2 regions of the Bradyrhizobium sp. F1.13.3 genome follow, and region 2 is predicted to be linked to the other one. Evidence: predicted binding sites of a transcription regulator. Region 2 holds the regulator's gene; the other holds the start of a gene.
The links. The regulator LexA, encoded in region 2, represses DNA repair genes until DNA is damaged. The targets are predictions, from matches to a motif close to TGTTCNNNNTGTGTTCNG.
Positions count from the first base shown of each region.

Region 1 (6,473 bases), on a different contig from region 2:
GTCTATCGTTATCCCGGGCTCAAGGTCGCCGACCTCCTCGACGTCCTGCGCATCACCAAGCAATCGCTCGGCCGGGTGCTCAAGCAGCTCCTCGACGAGGGCTACATCGTGCAGAAGACCGGCGACAATGATCGCCGCCAACGCCTGCTGTTTGCGACACCGAAGGGCGAGGCGCTGGTGCAGAAGCTCGCCGGCCTCCAGACCACGCGCATCACCAAGGCGCTCGCCGAGATGGCGCCGCAGGATGCCGAGACCGTCAAGCGCTTCCTGCGCGCGATGATCGACCGCGACGATCCGGACAAGGTGCTCGAGACGATCTTTGCCACCGTCAATCAGGACAAGGAGTGACCGTGCCGCTCGCTGCCACGCTCGCACGCCCGCCGGCACGCCCCGCCGACGATGCCCCGCATCTCCTGCTGGTCGACGACGACCGCCGCATCCGCGATCTGCTCTCACGCTTCCTTGCAGGCGAAGGCTATCGCGTCTCGACCGCCGCCAGCGCCAGCGACGCTCGCGCGAAGCTGATGGGCCTGCACTTCGACCTCTTGATCCTCGATGTCATGATGCCCGGCGAGACCGGCTTCGATCTCGCCCGTTTCATCCGGACCTCGTCCTCGGTGCCGATCGTGATGCTGACGGCGCGGCACGAAGCCGAAGCGCGCATCGAGGGCCTGCAGATCGGTGCCGACGACTACGTCGCAAAGCCGTTCGAGCCGCGCGAGCTTGCGCTGCGCATCAACAACATCCTCAAGCGCGCCGCGCCGCCGCCGCAGGCCGCTGCGGTCGAGAAGATCGCGTTTGGCCCGTACATTTATCACCTCGACCGCGGCGAATTGCGTCAGGGCGAAGACGTCATTCACCTCACCGACCGCGAGCGCGAGATGCTGCGGATTTTATCGGAGACACCGGGCGAGACCGTGCCGCGCAGCGCGCTGACCGGCAATGGCAGCGTCAACGAGCGCGCCGTCGACGTGCAGATCAACCGCCTGCGGCGCAAGATCGAGACCGATCCCGCCAATCCGCTGTTCCTCCAGGCCGTGCGCGGCATCGGCTATCGGCTGGTAGCCTCGCCATAATAAAGTGAAGCGCCACCGATGAGCACGATCGATACCGGCCTGACGCTTTTGAAGAGCGCCGCCGGCCGCGTCTCTGCCGCCAATGGCTGGATGGGCAACGCCTTCAAGGGCTGGATGCCGACCGGCCTCTACGCGCGTGCGCTGCTGATCATGATCGTGCCGATGGTGATCCTGCAATCGGTGGTCGCCTTCGTGTTCATGGAGCGGCACTGGAACACGGTGACACGCCGCCTGTCGGCCGCCGTGGTGCAGGACATCGCCGCGCTGATCGACGTCTACAAGGGCTATCCGCAAGACCGGGATCGCGACCAGATCCGCCGCATCGCGCAGCAGCGCCTCGGCCTCGTCGTCGATTTCCTCCCGGCCGGCGACATGCCGCCGCCGGGACCAAAGCCGTTCTTCTCGCTGCTCGACCAGACGCTGTCGGTGCAGCTCGGCCGCCAGATCGGGCGCTCCTTCTGGATCGACACGGTCGGCCGCTCCAACCTTGTCGAGATCCGGATCCAGCTCGACGACGCCGTGATGCGCGTGTTCGCGCAACGCAGCGCCGCCTATGCCTCGAACTCGGAGATTTTCCTGTTCTGGATGGTCGGCACGTCCTCGATCCTGCTGATCGTCGCGGTGCTATTCCTGCGCAACCAGATCAAGCCGATCCTGCGACTTGCCGACGCCGCCGAAAGCTTCGGCAAGGGCCGCGAGGCGCCGAATTTCCGCCCGCGCGGCGCGCGCGAGGTGCGGCGCGCATCGGTCGCCTTCCTCGAAATGAAATCGCGCATCGAGCGAACGATGGAGCAGCGCACCGCAATGCTCGCCGGCGTCAGCCACGATCTGCGCACGATCCTGACGCGGTTCAAGCTCGAGCTGGCGCTGATCGGCGACAGCCCCGAAATGGAGGGCATGCGCAAGGACGTCGACGAGATGTCGATGATGCTCGAGGACTACCTCGCCTTTGCCCGGGGCGATTCCGGCGAGCAGTCGCAGCCGACCGACATGGCGCAAGCGCTCGAGGAGCTGCGCAGCGACGCCGAACGCCACGGCCACACGGCGACCGTCGCGTTCAACGGGCTGCCCGTGGTCACGGTAAAGCCGGCCTCGTTCAAGCGCTGCCTCGCCAACCTCGTCACCAACGCCGCCCGCTACGGCAAGAGCATCGCCATTACCGGCCAGCGCGATCACCGTTATTTGACAGTGACGGTCGACGACGACGGGCCGGGCATTCCCGCCCATCTGCGCGAAGAGGTGTTCAAGCCATTCCTGCGGCTGGACAACGCCCGCAACCAGGACGAAGGCGGCACGGGTCTTGGCCTCGCGATCGCCCGCGATATAGCGCGTTCGCACGGCGGCGACATCACGCTTGGCGACAGCCCGATGGGCGGATTAAGGGCGAGCGTGCGGATACCGGTGTAACCGGTGATGTAGCCCGGATGGAGCGTAGCGCAATCCGGGATTCTTTCTTCGCGATCGATGCACCGGCCCCGGATTCGCTTCGCTCCATCCGGGCTACGATCTTCCCTACTTCGGCAACAGCGCTTTCAGCTTGTCCATGTCGCGCACGTTCATCTTGAAGCCGCCGGGCATCACGATATCGCCGGGCTTCTGGTCCGGCTTGCAGGCCCCCAGCCATTTCGCTTCGAGCTGCATGGTCGTGTCGCGGCCTGCCGCGCCGGCGGCGCCGCCTTGCGCGTGCGACGACGTCTTCACCGTATAGGCCGAATTGAAATCGCCTGATATCTCAGCATGCGAGGTCGTGCTGATGCCGGCGACGCTACACTCGGAATCGCTGACATAGCCAGTCGCGGTCTTCTTGATGTCCTGCTTGGCGCAGATCTGCTTGGCCATCGGCGAGACGTTGTTGTTCATCTCCTTGTCGACGGTCTCGTCGGTGCAGTGCTGCATGGTCATCTCGGGCACGGGCGTGCCGGTCCTGACCATCTTCAATTCCCACAGGCCCGCCTTGCGCACCGGCAGGTCTTCAGCGCGAGCGCTGCCTGCCGACAAGACGAAGCAAAGTGCAGAGCCGAGCAAAGCGAGTTTGCGCGTCATGTGGGAAGCTCCCGGCTGCGAGATAGCGGCGTTGCGAAAGCGCCTCAGTAGAGCGTGCGGATCGGCTGCTCGGCGGCGCCATAGGGCACCCAGCGGCAGGAGAACGAGATGTAGCCGCCCTCATAGGCCTGCACCGCCAGGAATTTGGCGACCTTGCCGTAGCGCGCGCAGTGATCGACCGCGACCTGCCGCGCATCGGTCTGGGTTGCCATCGAATAGGCGATGATGCCGCCGGTGTCGTTGCCCTTGAACGGAGGCACCGGAAGCAGATCGGCGCGCGCCGACTGGCTCGCCATCATACCCAGGGCAAGAAGGCCCGCGGCCGCAATGATTCGCATTCCCGTCACTCCGATTGGTTGGCGGCAGTTTACGGTGCCAGCGCGGCGGTGGAAAGAACGGAAGGCCCCTCTAGTGCAGCATTGCGGTCAACTCGTCGGCAAGTGTTGCCGCGCTGCACTTGACCTCCTCCGGCCTTCGCGGCACCGTCGGACCCTCGCAGATCATGCTGTCTGGATCATCCATGCGCGCCTCGACCTTCCTGAAATCGCTCCGCTTCGCCGCCGTGCTCGGCCTCCTGTTCGGGGCGCTGTCGCTCGGCGAGGCCAGGGCTGCCAATCCGCTGGAGCTGAATTTCTGGCTGAGCGGGCCGCGCTATGACGGCAATGTCTCCGAATGCGACAGGGCGCTGCCGACGATCGCCAGCCAGTTCTGGGAGAAAGAAAGCTCGTTCTGGAATTCCTCATTGAAGATCACCGGCTTCGCCGCGGTTCACGAGACCGCGTTCCGGCCCTGGGCATCCGACAACATTCCTCGCCGCTATTGCACCGGCGAGGCCATGCTCACGGACGGCAAGATGCGCAAGGTGCACTTCTCGATCGTCGAGGATGGCGGCTTCGCCGGCTACGGTCAGGGCGTCGAATGGTGCGTGGTTGGGCTCGACCGCAACTGGGCCTACAACCCGGCCTGCCGCGCCGCCAAACAATAATCGAAGAAGTCCGGATCGGAGCGGTCAGGCGGCCGAACGACGGTCGCCCGAATTTTGTTCTTGAAATGTTCCTATCGCCTGCTAGGCTGATCTGCACAGTCTAGTTGAGGGGCGTCGCCATGTTTCATTCCAGATTGCATTCGTTCTCCCGTCTGATGATCTCGCTGACGCTTGCAGCCGGGTTGGCTGCATTGGCCGGTGGCGCCAAGGCCCAGGACAAGCGGCAGAACACGCCCGGCGAATTCGATTTTTATGTGCTGTCGCTGTCGTGGTCGCCCTCCTTCTGCGAGGAGGCGGCGGAGCGCGGCGGCCGCTCGCAGATCCAGTGCAGCGGACGGCCCTACGCTTTCGTGGTCCACGGTCTGTGGCCGCAATATGAGAACGGTTTTCCGGAATATTGCCAGCGGCCGTCGCCGCGGCTGAACCGCAGCATCGTCTCCTCCATGCTCGATCTGATGCCGGCGCCGGGGCTGATCTTCAACGAGTGGGACAAGCACGGCACCTGCTCGGGGCTGGCCGACCGCAGTTATTTCGAGACGATCCGGAAGGCGCGCGCTGCAATCAAGATTCCGGCCGAATATCTCGATCTATCGCAGGCCAAGACCGTGGCGCCGGCGGAGGTGGAAGAGGCCTTCATCAAGGCCAATCCGGGCCTCAGCAATGCCGCCGTCTCGATCACCTGCAACCGGACGCGGCTATCGGAAGTCCGCATCTGCCTCAGCAAGGACCTGCAATTCCGCGCCTGCGAGGAGATCGACCGCCGCGCCTGCCGCCGCGACCAAGTGACAATGCCGCCGATCCGGGGTGGGTAGCCCAGGCGTCGTGCCTCTTTGCTCAAGCCGTCACGTGGCGTAGTGCTCTTGCATGAATTACCGCCACGCCTTCCATGCCGGCAGCTTCGCCGATGTCATCAAGCACATCGTGCTGGCACGCATCATCACCTACCTCCAGGACAAGCCGGGTGCGTTCCGCGTCATCGACACCCATGCCGGCGCCGGCCTCTACGATCTCGAAAGCGACGAGGCACGCCGCGGCGGCGAGTGGCTGACGGGCATTGGGCGGCTGATGCAGGCGCGGCTGTCGAACGACGCCATGGCGCTGACCAAGCCCTATCTCGACATCGTCCGCGCCTTCAATCCGAAGGGCGAGCTCAAGGCCTATCCGGGCTCGCCGCTGATCGCGCGCGCCCTGATGCGGCCGCAGGACCGCCTCGTCGCCTGCGAACTCGAGCCGAAGGCGCGGAAAGCGCTGATCGGCGTGCTCCGCCACGACGAGCAGGCCCGCGTGGTCGACCTCGACGGCTGGATGGCACTGCCGGCTTTCGTGCCGCCAAAGGAACGGCGCGGGATCGTCCTGATCGACCCGCCGTTCGAGGCCAAGGACGAGTTCGACAAGCTCGGCGAGGCCTTCTCGGCGGCCTTCGCGAAATGGCCGACCGGTATCTATGTAATCTGGTATCCCGCCAAGAGCCGGCGGGCCACTGATGCGCTGGTGCAATCAGTGGCGCGGCTCGCAGCCGTCGCAAAGCCGCCGGGAAAATGCCTGCGGCTTGAATTCAGCGTAGCGCCGCAAGCCGACGGCGCAGCCCTCACCTCCACCGGGCTCTTGATCGTCAATCCCCCTTACACATTGCACGGCGAGCTCAAGACGATCCTGCCGGAGCTGGAAATGCCCCTCGGCCAGGGTGGCGCTGCCAGATTCCGATTAGAGGTGCCGAGGCCGTAACACTCCGGCATCTTGGGAAAAATATGCAGGAGCGGTGGTCAATCTGCAGAGAACCGTATTATGCTGTTTCAGTGACTGGCTTTACGTTCCGCTTCCGCGAATGGTTGCGGCGGAGTGAAGGCCTAAGAAAGATCCAGTCGGACCGAATGGTCTGCCCAAGGATGGCCAGCTCCCGGGCTTCGTAAGGCCCGGTCATGTCGTGACGTGCGTCTGCGTCACGACGGAGGAGCAATGAGGGGGAGTTTCCCGATGGCCATGACGGGAACGGTCAAGTTTTTCAACGGTGAGCGCGGCTACGGATTCATCAAACCGGACGACGGGGGCCGCGACGTCTTCGTGCATATTACTGCTGTGGAGCGGGCCGGACTGAAGGACCTTGCCGAAGGACAGCGTATTACTTTCGAAGTCGAGCCGGACAAGAAGGGCAAGGGGCCGAAGGCGGTCGATTTGGTCATCTTGTCCTAGCGAGTCCGACGCGAAAACACCGGCGAAAAAAAATCCCGGCCGCGAGCGGCCGGGAGGCTGTAGTCCGGTATTTTCTTCTTTGGGTATCAGAAGTGATAGTTCACGCCTGCGCGCACAACGCTGGCGCTATAGCCGTTTGACACGCCTGTAATCGCGAACTGACTCGTCGACAGATCGAT
Region 1 covers NZ_JBEPRI010000006.1:275,854-282,326, forward strand. Annotated here, with positions in the region: gene ABIB66_RS18785 (MarR family winged helix-turn-helix transcriptional regulator) at 1-348, shown strand, start outside; gene ABIB66_RS18790 (response regulator) at 345-1,076, shown strand; gene ABIB66_RS18795 (ATP-binding protein) at 1,095-2,483, shown strand; gene ABIB66_RS18800 (DUF3617 domain-containing protein) at 2,589-3,119, opposite strand; gene ABIB66_RS18805 (hypothetical protein) at 3,164-3,457, opposite strand; gene ABIB66_RS18810 (hypothetical protein) at 3,640-4,104, shown strand; gene ABIB66_RS18815 (ribonuclease T2 family protein) at 4,224-4,916, shown strand; gene ABIB66_RS18820 (23S rRNA (adenine(2030)-N(6))-methyltransferase RlmJ) at 4,969-5,829, shown strand; gene ABIB66_RS18825 (cold-shock protein) at 6,079-6,294, shown strand; gene ABIB66_RS18830 (outer membrane protein) at 6,381-6,473, opposite strand, start outside.
Region 1: the regulator LexA is predicted to act here: its motif matches at 4,160-4,177, upstream of ABIB66_RS18815 (ribonuclease T2 family protein).

Region 2 (6,473 bases):
GCACCGAGCCGTTCCAGAATCTGCATGAATTCATCCGGAAAGCGCGTTCCAACCTCAACCAGAATGCCTGGGATTATATCGTCGGCGCAGCCGAGACCGAGACCACGATGCGTCGCAACCGCATGGCGCTGGACGAGATCGCCTTCCGCCCGCGCGTGCTGCGCGATGTCCGCAAGGTCACAGGTTCGGTCGAGCAGTTCGGCCGCAAGATGCGCCTGCCGGTGGTGCTCGCCCCCGTCGGCGCGCTCGAGATCTTCGACCCGGATGGTGCGGCGAGCGTAGCGCGCGCCTGCGGCACTTTCGGTGCAGCGCACATGCTCAGTTCGGTGTCCGAGCCCGGCCTCGAAAAGACCGCCGAAGCTGCGCCCGACGCCCTGCGCCTCTACCAGCTCTATGTGCGCGGCGACGACGCGTTCGTCGCCGACGTCGTCAGCCGGGCCGAGAAGAATGCCTATGCCGCCTTCTGCCTGACCGTCGACACCGCTCATTACAGCCGTCGCGAACGTGACATCGCCAAGCGCTACGTTCGCGAGAGCCGCCTGCGCGCCACCGGCGGCGATTACCAGAAGGGTCTGGAGTGGCGGACGGTGAAGATGATCAAGGACAAGTTCAAGATCCCGCTGATCCTCAAAGGCATCGCGACGCCGGAGGACGCGCTGATCGCGATCGATCACGGCGTCGAATGGATTTACGTCTCCAACCATGGCGGCCGTCAGCTCGATCACGGTCGCGGCGCCATGCATGTTCTGCCCGAGATTGTCGACGCCGTGAACGGCCGCGCCAAGATCATGGTCGATGGCGGTGTCTGTCGCGGCACCGACATCGTCAAGGCGATCGCGGCGGGCGCCGACCTCGTCGGCATCGGCCGGCTGCAATGCTGGGCGCTGGCGGCGGCCGGCGAAGCCGGCGTGGCGCGCATGCTGGAGCTGCTCGAGGACGAAGTGCTGCGCTGCCTCGGCCTCTTGGGTGCAACCTCGTTCGCCGAGGTCAACAAATCCTGCCTTCATCAGGCGACCGCAACCAACGCGCCCAGCGTGTTCAGCGCGTTTCCGCTGTTCGACCACGAGCCATATCGATACTGAATGAAAGGGTGCAGGTGACATCGCTCTCTCCCGGCAGCGCGGATGCGCTTCTGTTCGATCTCGGCCGCGTGGTGCTCGATATCGATTTCTCCAAGGCCATCGCCTGCTGGTCGGGACATGCCGGCTGCAAGCCCGAATCCCTCGTCGCGCGCTATGTGCGGGACAGCGAAGCCTATCGGTTGCACGAGATGGGGAAGATCAGCGATGAGGACTATTTCGCCTCATTGCGAGCCTCGCTCGGAATCGGCATTTCGGACGCGCAGTTCCTGGAAGGCTGGAACGCGATTTTCGCCGGCGAAATGCCTGACATCGCCGAGCTGCTGCCGCGGGCAGCGAAGCAGATGCCGCTCTACGCTTTCTCCAATACCAACCGGCCGCACGTGGACCATTTCTCAAGGGAATATGCCGACCTCCTCGGCCATTTCCGCGAGCTCTATTTGTCGTCCAGCATCGGCTTGCGCAAACCGGATGCGGAGGCCTTCGACCACGTCGTTGCAGCGATCGGCGTACCCGCCGGGCGCATCGTGTTCTTCGACGATCTTGCCGAAAACATCGAGGGAGCGCGGGCGCGCGGCTTGACGGCCGTGCATGTGACTTCGCCGCGTGACGTCGGGAACGCATTGAAGGCATTGGGCATTTGACGAGGAGCCCTTGTCGCGAAACCCACGGCGGCACGGCCCGACGGGACCAATTTTGAAGGAATTGAGGAACCCGATCACTTTGTGCATTTTTGTACAGAGTTCCGGGAACGGAATACCGCCTTCCGGACTCTTAGAGTCCGTTGGGACTTCTACGGACGGATGCATCATCGTGCTGGGCAAAACCTACCTCACCAAGCAAGCCTCTCTTCTTCTTGAATTCGCCAGGACAACTTCAGATTCGGACCTTTCCGCCAAGCTTGTGAGCAAGGCCGCCGACCTGAAATCCCAAGCCGATCCGCTACCCGACAAGGATCAAGGACCCAAGGCGCCCGACGTAACTCCCGGGCAGGCAGGGAGCTGATCGATACAGGCCGGGGGGCGCACGTCGTTCTCGTCTTACCATGACCACTATCCTGCCGATCTGTAACCTCCTTCGGATCATGGCGCGACGCGCTTGATCCCGGCTTCCGGAACAACATGAAGCGGCGGGAATGACTGCGCCCGTTCAGCCGTTTTTGCCTCCGCGCCCGCGCTCGGCTAGAAGACTTGCGGAACATTCGCCCGAACGTGCCGAGCAGGAGTTTTCGCCGTGGCCTTGATGCCGGTTTCTGACGCGCTTGCCGCAGTGCTGGCGGGTGCAGAGCCGCTGCCGGAAGACATGATTTCCCTCGACGAGGCCTACCATCGCGTGCTCGCGCGTGACGTCGCGGCGCGACGTACGCAGCCGCCGCAGGCGATGTCCGCGATGGACGGCTACGCGGTGCGCGCGGCCGATGCCGCGACGATCGATTCGGAGCTCACCGTCATCGGCGAAGTCGCGGCAGGCCGACCGTTCGCGGGGACGGTCGGCGCCGGCGAGGCCGTGCGGATCTTCACCGGCGGCGTCGTTCCCGGTGGCGCGGACGCCGTCGTGATCCAGGAGGACACGGTCGCCGCCGGCAAGCGTATCACGATCAAGGAAGCCGCGATCGCCGGACGGCACATCCGTCCCGCCGGCGTCGATTTCCGCGAGGGCGACGTGCTCCTGCGCAAGGGAAGCCGTCTCACCGAGCGCGACCTCGCGCTCGCCGCCGGGATGAACCATCCGCACCTTGCCGTTTTCAGGCGTCCGAAGGTCGCGATTCTCGCCACCGGCGACGAGCTGGTGATGCCGGGCACCACGCCCGGTCACGGCCAGATCGTCTATTCCAACGGCTACGCCCTGCACGCACTCGCCCGCAGGGAGGGCGCCGAGACCATCGACCTCGGTATTGCCGCCGACACGCTGGAGGCCACCACCGCCGGCATCCGCCGCGCCCGCGAGAGCGGCGCCGACATCCTGATCACGACCGGCGGCGCATCGGTCGGCGACCACGATCTGGTCCAGCAGGCACTGAGGGACGAAGGCATCGCGATGGCGTTCTGGAAAATCGCGATGCGGCCAGGCAAGCCGATGATGCACGGTCGGCTCGGCACAATGGGTGTGATCGGCCTGCCGGGCAATCCCGTGTCGTCCTACGTGTGCGCTTTCCTGTTCCTGGTGCCTCTGATTCGCGCCCTGTCTGGCCGTTCTGTGATTCACCATCGCCGTGAAAGCGCCGTGCTCGGCCGCGACGTCGGCGCCAACGACCAGCGCGAGGACTATCTGCGCGCGCATCTGGAGGAGCGTGACGACGGCACACGCGTCGTTCTTCCCGTCAACCATCAGGATTCTTCGCTGCTTGCGAATCTCGCTGCAGCACAGGTACTTCTCGTGCGCGCTCCGTTTGCGCCGAAGGCCGAAGCCGGCACGGCTTGCGAAGTATTGCGGCTCCCCGTCTGAGCGCCTCGGCAACGCGCGTTCCGCGAACTTTGCTCTGTTCACGGTAAATTAAGCAGTTGCGGAACATGTATCGAACATATAGTGTCCGTTCATGATTTGTTTCGAGCATGTAGCGGCATATAGCCGAATTCAGCGTCTCGGAATCGGACGACATCAACCGGGGGACTTTGGTCGAGATGTTAACGCGCAAACAATACGAGCTTCTGCGGTTCATCAGTGAACGTCTGAAGGAAAGTGGCGTGCCGCCTTCCTTCGACGAGATGAAGGATGCGCTCGACCTGCGCTCGAAGTCGGGCATCCATCGCCTGATCACGGCGCTCGAGGAGCGTGGCTTCATCCGACGCCTGCCCAACCGCGCCCGTGCGATTGAAGTCATTAAGCTGCCGGAGCTCCAGGCAGCCGCAGGCAGCCGGCGCGGCTTCACGCCGAGCGTCATCGAGGGCAATCTCGGCAAGGTGCGTGCGAGCTCCAGCCTGCCGGCTGACGAGGGCGAGCGTCCCGTTGCGGTGCCGGTGATGGGCCGCATCGCGGCCGGCACGCCGATCGAGGCGTTGCAGACCCGCAGCCATACCATCAGCGTACCGCCTGACATGCTCGGCTCGGGCGAGCATTACGCGCTCGAAGTGCGCGGCGATTCCATGGTCGAGGCCGGCATTCTTGACGGCGACATGGCACTGATCCAGCGCAACGAGAGCGCCGATACCGGCGACATCGTGGTGGCGCTGATCGACGACGAGGAAGCGACGCTGAAGCGCTTCCGCCGTCGCGGTGCATCGATCGCGCTCGAGCCCGCCAACGCGGCCTATGAGGTCCGCATCCTGCCGCCCAACCGGGTGAAGATTCAGGGCAAGCTGATCGGGCTTTACCGGAAGTACTGATACCGGAAGTGCTTCATACCGGAAGTGCTTGGCGCCTCGCGCGCTTCCACCGGCATCGCCGGTCAGAGATTGGAGCGGATCATCGTCCGCTCCGGCTGGATAGTCGTTCTGGTTCTGCACAGACTATCCGGCCCCTCCTCCGGGGCTGGCTCCTCACGACGCCAACGAAACAGCACGGCTTCAAACAGCACCGCTTCGCGGCTCAAGTGTTCGAGGAAACACCGGCCAGCGATCAAGTTCGACCGCTGCAGCCAAGCCGGCAATATTCGCGCATGCGCCTCCCGAATGCATCGCAACGGGCTTTGTTCCTATTGAATTCGGGAAAGATAATGTGATCGCGGCTTGCAGAAGCCAGCCGCAGATTTGCCCATAACCAAGCAGAGCGTTCGTGCTTCCACTCTGATAGAGGCCTGCGCCTCGATAAGAGACGCGGGTAGCTATCCCAGCATGAGGAGCACCCGATGTGTGACTACAGCCTGCATGCCGTCGCGTCGCGCCCCGCCGAAGTCGGCGAGACGATCGTCACGACAAGCTTCCGCGGCACCTCGACGCGCGGCTTCGCCTCCGCAGCCGATCCGTCTGTTGCCGTCTGCCTGCTGCCAGGAACGGAGCTCGCCTTCGCCGACGACGTCCGCTACGACAATCGCTGGATCTGGACACGCACGATCAATTCCCGCGTGGGTAAGTTCGGCAAGATGGATCCGCACATTCCCGACCGCCATCATGACGCGATCGAATTCCCCGACGGTAAATATGTGCTGGTGACGCAGCTCGTCGAAGGCCAGCGCGCGACCGTGCTGCAGCTGCCGGTAACTCAGTCGGTCGCCGAGCGCGAGCACAAGGTGCAGATTATCGCCGACCGGCAGCCGACCGTCACGCACCTGCCGATCGGCTGACACAGCCGCCTCCGGCTACGAGGTCGGGGGTCAGGATTGAATTGCCATCGCCGGCCGCGGCCGGCGAGATGGTGTGGCTTGCGTCCGCGAAATCCAATCGGATGGACCAAGCAGTTGCACCTCTCCGCCGCACGAAGTTTGAGCCGCCCTGCCTGAAGTTTGAACGTCCGCTTCGCAGCCAAATGACCGATGCTGTCAGGGCTTGAGACGGCGGACACGCTCGATGAAAACCTTCCTTCGCGTCGTTGAACTCTGGGTGCCCGATCGGACGCGCATGCGGCTGGAGTTTGGTGGCGGCCTCTACGACGAAGGGCTGTCCGCGTTCAAGGCCGTCAGCGAAGAGCTGCACTTCGGGTATGACGAGGGACTTCCGGGCAAGGCTTGGGCCGCGGGCCACCCCGTGATCCTCACCAAATTCGCCAACTCCTATTTCAAACGGACCGATCAGGCGCTCGCGGCCGGCCTCACCTGCGGCGTCGCGGTGCCGGTGTTTGCGGGTGAATTCCTGCAAGCCGTCATGGTGCTATTCTGCGGCGACGACGAAGCGCATGTCGGGGCGATCGAGCTTTGGCACAACGACCCAGATGCCTCCCACGAGATGGGGCTCGTCGATGGCTATTATGGCACCGCCGACATGTTCGAATTCAACTCCCGCCACACTAAATTTCCTCGCGGCTTTGGCCTGCCTGGCCGCACCTGGAAGGCGGGGCTGCCGCTGATCATCAAGGACCTGCACGACGCCAGGAGTTTTCTGCGCTGGGAGGACGCAGCCAAGGTCGGGATCAATTGCGGCGTCGGCGTGCCCTATCGGACCGGCACGGACCAGACCTGGGTCCTGACATTCCTCTCCGCGCAGGCCACGCCGATTGCGCGACGCTTCGAGATCTGGATCCCGAACGAGACCCACTCGGCACTGGTGTTCCGCGCCGGCGATTGCAGCGCGCAGACCGACCTTGCCGCGCTCTATGCGGAAAAATCCATTGCCAGAGGCGAAGGCAGCATCGGCGGGGCCTGGGCGACCGGCATGCCCGCGCTCAACAATGAGCTCGCGCATGACGGCTCGGTCGCCGGTTTCGAAGCCTGCACAGCCGGACTGAGCCGGATGGTGGCCCTGCCGGTCATCGGCAATTCCAGGCTCGACGCCGTGCTGGCCTGGTACTTGTAACCGATCCGAT
Region 2 covers NZ_JBEPRI010000007.1:154,203-160,675, forward strand. Annotated here, with positions in the region: gene ABIB66_RS20410 (alpha-hydroxy acid oxidase) at 1-1,082, shown strand, start outside; gene ABIB66_RS20415 (HAD family hydrolase) at 1,091-1,723, shown strand; gene ABIB66_RS20420 (hypothetical protein) at 1,893-2,084, shown strand; gene ABIB66_RS20425 (molybdopterin molybdotransferase MoeA) at 2,313-3,524, shown strand; gene lexA (transcriptional repressor LexA) at 3,701-4,402, shown strand; gene ABIB66_RS20435 (hypothetical protein) at 4,864-5,298, shown strand; gene ABIB66_RS20440 (GAF domain-containing protein) at 5,522-6,463, shown strand; partial or broken gene ABIB66_RS20445 (ComEC/Rec2 family competence protein) at 6,473-6,473, opposite strand, start outside.